2 regions of the Eubacterium sp. AF34-35BH genome follow, and region 2 is predicted to be linked to the other one. Evidence: a T-box and tRNA genes for the amino acid it is inferred to sense, from the RefSeq annotation. Region 2 holds a T-box; the other holds one or more tRNA genes.

Region 1 (3,497 bases), 100 kb from region 2:
ATGATTGCTGAAATGGAAAAGCCGGGTAGAGATCCAAGAGAAGAAATGCCTAAGCCAATCCTTAAAAGTGATGTTTTAGATTTTGATGATTTAAAAGAAGGCATGGAACTTAAAGGAACTGTAAGAAATGTAATTGATTTTGGGGTTTTTGTTGATATTGGTGTTCATCAGGACGGTCTTGTTCATATTTCAGAAATGAGTGATAAGTTTATAAAACATCCATTAGATGTGGTATCTGTTGGAGATGTTATAAATGTGAAAGTATTAAGTGTTGATAAGCAAAGAAAGCGTATTCAGCTTACTATGAAATTATAATATAAGATTGCAGTTTGATGTAAGATGCTGCTTAATGTAAGATTACAGTTTGATGTAAGATTATAGTAGAAAAATGGTTTGCTTCCTATAAGGAGTCAAACCATTTTTTTGTATATTCAAGAAAGTTCTGTTCATCCTCTGTAAGTAATTTATCCTTATCCCAGGCGATGGCAAGAGAACGGGATACTTTTTCTTTAAGTGGAACTATTGTAACTTTATCTGAATGTTGCAGATTACAAAAAGTGAAATAGAAATAATACATAGAGTTTAAAAAGATAAAATTTACATAAAGGATGAAAAATGGTACAATATTCCATGTTGAAGGGGTTGGAAGACTTAAATTATATTTTCAAGAAAATTCTAAATTTCTAAAATAAGTATGAAAAGAATTTCCCGAATCCCCAATAAAATATTATATGCGGAGGAAGTGTTTATGAAAAAAAGAACATTAAAGTATTTATTTTTAATTGCTGCAATTATGTTTTGTGTAAGTAGTAATACAAAAGTTCAAGCAGCATCAGATTTTGTTATTAAAAAGAGTGGGCAGGAGTACATACTGACAGAATATAAGGGAAGAGATACTACAGTATATGTTCCTAAAAAAGTAACTATTATAAACGGTGCTTTTAAGAATAATAAGAAAATCAAAAAGATTGTTTTATCAGATAAGGTAGATAGTATTTATGATGGTAGTTTTGATACGTTGAAGAACCTGAAAGAAGTAGTTTTTTCAAAAGGTTTAACAACAATAGAAAAAGGAGCTTTTAGAAAGTGTCCTAAAGTAAAGAGCATTAAAATTCCTAAAAAATGCAAATATATAGGTGATTATGCTTTTGCCGGATTGTCAGGTTTGAAATCAATAAAAGTTGAAAAAGGCAACAAATCTTTTAAAGTGTACAAGGGAGCATTATTTAACAGTAAGAAGACGGAGTTAATTTGCTATCCAAGAAAATATAGTGGAAACAAAGTATTTACTGTTCCCAAAACAGTAAAAGTTATTGCAAGTTACGCGTTTAAGGATAATTGCTATTTGGAGAAATTAATAATCAAAGGTGATGCTTACGATGGTGGCTATGATGACATGAAGGCGTTTACTAATATGAAAAAACTCAAGACTGTAGTGTTTAAAACAACACAGAAGAGAGATAATATTAGTTTTCGTAATTGCAAAAAATTAAAAAAGGTTGTCTTAGCTGAAGGAACTGAAAAGATTATAGACAAGCAATTTTATGGTTGTAAAAATTTAACAATCATTAATATTCCAAAATCTGTGAAAATAATTGAAAAGAATGCATTTAAAGGTTGTCCAAAATTAAAATTGTAGAATGGAGAGAAAAGGCATCGAAGATAAGGTTATAAAAAACTTTATTTTCGATGTTTTCTTATGTAATGGAAAATTATTCTGGAGATTCTATTATGCCATAAAAGCTATAGATATGTCTATGAGATTTGGTTCTATAGCAAAGGAATAATAGAGTGGAATTTAGATATGCAAAATGGCCAAAATAAAAAATGTTAAAAAAAATAAAAAAAGTGCTTGACAATTTTCGCTCAAAAGTATATATTAATAAAGCAGTTTGAAAGCAACGGGATCTTAGCTCAGCTGGGAGAGCATCTGCCTTACAAGCAGGGGGTCACAGGTTCGAGCCCTGTAGGTCCCATTTATAAGTTTTCAAATGACAATTTAATAATTAACACTTACGTGTTATTCATTGTGGCGAGATAGCTCAGTTGGCTAGAGCACACGGTTCATACCCGTGGTGTCGAGGGTTCGAATCCCCCTCTCGCTACTTTTTTATTGCCCTAAAATATATTTTTTGTTTTAGGGTTCTTTTTTTACCAAAATTAAGGGATTAGATAACTTTTTTCGTTTTTGTACATAATATAATGATTTTATTAAAAAGTGTGGTATAATAAAAACATCTTTGCGGAAAAATATAATTTAATAGGAGAATACTATGAGAATAGGGATGGGATATGATGTCCATAAATTAGTAGAAAACAGAAAATTAATATTAGGCGGAGTGGAGATTCCATACGAGTACGGACTTCTTGGACATTCAGATGCGGATGTTGTTGTTCATGCAATTATGGACGGGTTACTTGGTGCGGCAGCATTAGGTGATATAGGAAAACATTTCCCTGATACTGATCCACAATATAAGGATATTTCAAGTATTAAATTATTGATGCATGTAGGAAAATTATTAGAAGAAAATAATTATGTAATAGGAAATATTGATGCAACAATTATATGCCAGAAACCAAAACTTGCACCTTTCAGGGAACAAATGGTAAAAAACGTGGCAGATGCATTAAATATTAATGTGAATCAGGTGTGCATAAAAGCAACAACAGAAGAAGGGTTAGGTTTTACAGGGGAAGGACTTGGAATTTCATCACAGGCTATTGTATTGTTAGAGGAGAATATACATAACAGATAGAAGGCAAAATATGAAAGATTATCAATTACACGAAATAAAAATAGAGGACTACAACCAAATAAATGAATATTACAATTTAAGAAGACCGGAGACGGCAGACAGTAATATACTTGATTTGTTCCTTTGGGAGAATTGTTATCCTACATGGTATTTTACAAATGAACATGGATTAATGTGGGTGGCAAAGAGTGAAGATAATCAATACTATTCATCAGTGCCTTGTTGCAGGGAAGAAGACTTGAAAGAATGTTTCCTTGAAACACAGGACTATTTCAACAATGTATTAAAGAAGAAACTAACAATGTACCTTGTTGATAAGAAGGCTCTTGAAACTTTAGATTTGCCGGAAGATGAATATATAGTAATACCTGACAGAACATACTACGATTATGTATATGATGCTGAAAAACTAAGAACTTTCAGTGGCAAAAAATACCACAAGAAGAAAAATCATCTAAATGCCTTTAAGAAAGAATATGAAGGTCGATACTCATTTAAGATTCTAGGTAAAGAAAATGAAAAAGAAATTTTAGAATATTTGGAAAAATGGAAAGAAACAAAAAGTCATGCTGAAGAATATGAGTTTATAGACAGTGAAGCAAAAGGAATCAAATACATTTTGGATAATGAAGAAGTTTTTGATTACAAAATTGGCGGTGTGTATGTAGATGACAAATTAGAGTCTTTCTGCATAGGAAATTATTATGAACAGGAAGATATGGTTTATTTGCCGGTAGA
Region 2 (3,497 bases):
GTCGTTACCTGGTGCATTACCTGTAATAAGTGTAAATCTTAATGCATCTGCACCGTATTTATCAATTACTTCAAGTGGATCAATACCGTTTCCAAGAGACTTACTCATTTTACGTCCCTGAGAATCACGAACCAAACCATGTATTAATACTGTATTAAAAGGAACTTCTCCCATATGTTCAAGTCCTGAGAACATCATTCTGATTACCCAGAAGAAAATAATATCATATCCTGTTACTAAAACATTTGTAGGATAGAAATAATCTAACTCTTCTGTCTTGTCAGGCCAACCAAGTGTACTAAATGGCCACAAAGCTGATGAGAACCATGTATCAAGTGTATCAGGGTCCTGTCTCATTTCTTTACCACAGCATGGACATGTAGCATGGTCTTCTTTTGTTACAACCATTTCTCCACAGTCATCACAGTAGAACGCAGGAATTCTGTGTCCCCACCATAACTGACGTGAAATACACCAGTCACGAATATTTTCAAGCCAGTGGAAATATGTTTTATCAAAGTGTGGTGGTACAAATTTTGTATCGCCATTCTTAACAGCGTCAATTGCAGGTTTTGCAATTTCATCCATTTTTACAAACCACTGTTTTGATACTCTAGGTTCAATAGTTGTATGACATCTGTAGCATGTACCAACGTTGTGTTCATGATCTTCAATCTTAACAAGGAAGCCTTCTTTGTCTAAGTCTTCAACAATTGCTTTTCTTGCTTCATATCTGTCCATACCTGCGTACTTTGGATAATCATCAACAATCTTAGCATCATCTGTTAATACATTAATAACAGGTAAGTTATGACGAAGTCCAACTTCAAAATCGTTAGGGTCATGAGCTGGTGTAATCTTAACTACACCTGTACCAAAATCAATACCTACATAGTCATCAGCAATAATAGGAATTTCTCTTCCAACTAAAGGAAGTGTAAGAGTCTTTCCTACTAAATCTTTATATCTGTCATCATTTGGGTTTACTGCTACTGCTGTATCACCAAGTAATGTTTCAGGTCTTGTTGTAGCAAGCTGAATATAGCCTGAACCATCTGTTAAAGGATATCTTAAATGCCAGAACTTACCAGCCTGATCTTCATATTCTACTTCTGCATCAGAAATTGATGTTAAGCAGTGTGGACACCAGTTGATGATTCTTTCACCACGATAAATCTGTTTCTTATTATATAAATTAACAAATACTTCTTTTACAGCCTTTGAGCAGCCTTCATCCATTGTGAATCTTTCTCTGTCCCAGTCACATGAAGAACCAATCTTCTTAAGCTGTGAAACAATACGTCCACCATACTGTTTCTTCCATTCCCATGCTCTGTCAAGAAAAGCTTCTCTTCCAATATCTTCTTTTTTTACGCCTTCTTCACGCATCTTTTCTACAATCTTTGCTTCTGTAGCAATTGATGCATGGTCAGTTCCAGGAAGCCATAAAGCTTCATAGCCCTGCATTCTTTTAAATCTAATTAAAATATCCTGCATTGTATTATCAAGGGCATGTCCCATGTGGAGCTGTCCTGTAATATTTGGAGGTGGCATAACAATAGTAAATGGTTTCTTACTTCTGTCTACTTCTGCATGGAAGTATTTCTTCTCCTGCCACTTCTCATAAAGTCTGTCTTCAATCTCTGCGGGATTGTAATTCTTCTCAATTTCCTTCATTTTTTCCTCCTGTAACATTGCCCTGCCTTCGGCTGGTGGCAATGTGTGTCTATTTTTGTCAATTAGTACACATACAAGAAAAAAGAGCAGCAACGCTACTCTTTTTCTTCTGTATTCCAATGGTAGCACTAAAGGGCGAATAAATTCGCGGTACCACCTTCATTTATCTCTTCTCTTATCCTATAACGGAGACGAACCGATTGTGGCTAATGGACTCTTTCTCACCACAACTGCTTAAAAACTACCTTCACAAACACTTCTCTAAAGGGCTTCCACCATTCCCTTCTCTCTGTCAAAGGTTATTTGCTACTCCTTTTCATCATCGCATTTGACATATAGAAATATAATATAAATTTTATTTATGTTTGTCAACTTTTTCTCTGATTTTATCAGTCATTTTATTATATCCCAAATACTTTTTCATCAATTCGACAATCATTGATACCATTAGGCTTATTGCAAGTAGAACAATAATTATAACCGGTGGATATTTAAAACTATAAATAAACTTTCTAAAATACGTTGCTCTGATAAATGTATGTATCAGGAAAATATTCATTGAATGCTTTCCTATAAAACCAAGTGCTGTGTTTAAATATTTTATAGGATTTATAAATTCATAGCAAAAACAAATAACTATAAAAGGAATTACCCCATCTTTTATTTCAAACAAAATTGCTGATACTCCACTCTGTCTAAATTTAATGGATGCAAGTATTAAAATAATTCCTACTAATAATTTAACTGTTTTATTAAGAATATTTGATTTTTTTATCACTTCATAATTTGCAATTTTCACAAGCCACTTTTTATCAGCACTTACAATTCCTAAAAACACAACAGGTAACCAATGTATTATAGACGAATCTGTCACTGCTAATTGTCTTGATAAAATTGAAAACAAAACAAACATATACACAAAACCAATTTTTTCGTATATCTTAATTGCAAGTGGAATAATCAAAATAAGTGTAACAGCCAAACTCATATACCACCATGTTCCTACTAACGTAGGTGTACCAAACAAATTGGCTATCCCCAGTCCATCTAAACAGAAATATATTACTCCTTGAATATTTTTCCCATATATCTCGATTGGAAGTCTGTTGTAAATAAGTCCAAATATTTCACAGAATAAAAACACAAATATCCAGCCTATATACAAATTAAAAAATCGATGTTTAACATATTCGGAAATATTGTCATATTTCAATTTTGACAACTGATATTGTTTTTTTAATGATATTGTAATGCCATAAGCTGTTAAAAAAACAAAAATCGGTACACAGATTTTTAGAAAAGCAGCTATATAATTCACAATACTCTCCGAAAAAGGACTAAAGACTACTTGCAAATTTCTATATCTGTCTCCTGATAAAAAGCAATGATGAAACATTAAAAATAAAATTGCTATACCTTTTATTATGTTTGTATCTTTTTTTGAGAAATTCTCTTTCATATTTCCCTATACCTCTCATATTTGTCCTATCAGCATATAATATCACATTTTCTATAACATTTAAACTAATTTCCACTTAACACATCAATTAATTTAACTTTTATATTTATTTTGTGATATATTTACGCAGGAGGAGGTATGTTATGAAAAATTTATCTAAAATTATCTTACATACGCTAAAGGAAAATTGTGGGCAGGACAATGCAACGCCAACAAGCCAAAAATGTACGGCTATTCAATTGGTAGTAAAACAAGTAGTAGCCCTACATTATCAAAAAAGCTTGCGATGTATGTTCCCGATTATACGCAAGGGGTAGTCATAAAAAACTTTTGAGTCAATCTCATATGTTTCATGCAAATA

What was found. A T-box is a leader RNA that pairs with one kind of tRNA and senses whether it is charged. The one in region 2 lies ahead of DWZ69_RS04150 (valine--tRNA ligase), so its partner is inferred to be a tRNA-Val.
Region 1: it has a tRNA-Val gene. The T-box ahead of DWZ69_RS04150 (valine--tRNA ligase) is inferred to sense a tRNA for this amino acid. The anticodon was not compared.

The regions. Positions count from the first base shown of each region.
Region 1 is NZ_QUDZ01000003.1:5,763-9,259, reverse strand. Features, by position in the region: gene DWZ69_RS03725 (Tex family protein) at 1-315, shown strand, start outside; gene DWZ69_RS03720 (leucine-rich repeat domain-containing protein) at 749-1,639, shown strand; tRNA gene DWZ69_RS03715 (tRNA-Val) at 1,904-1,976, shown strand; tRNA gene DWZ69_RS03710 (tRNA-Met) at 2,032-2,105, shown strand; gene ispF (2-C-methyl-D-erythritol 2,4-cyclodiphosphate synthase) at 2,274-2,759, shown strand; gene DWZ69_RS03700 (phosphatidylglycerol lysyltransferase domain-containing protein) at 2,770-3,497, shown strand, end outside.
Region 2 is NZ_QUDZ01000003.1:107,534-111,030, forward strand. Features, by position in the region: gene DWZ69_RS04150 (valine--tRNA ligase) at 1-1,677, opposite strand, end outside; T-box leader at 1,806-2,009, opposite strand; gene DWZ69_RS04155 (acyltransferase) at 2,033-3,136, opposite strand; gene DWZ69_RS12050 (hypothetical protein) at 3,280-3,453, shown strand.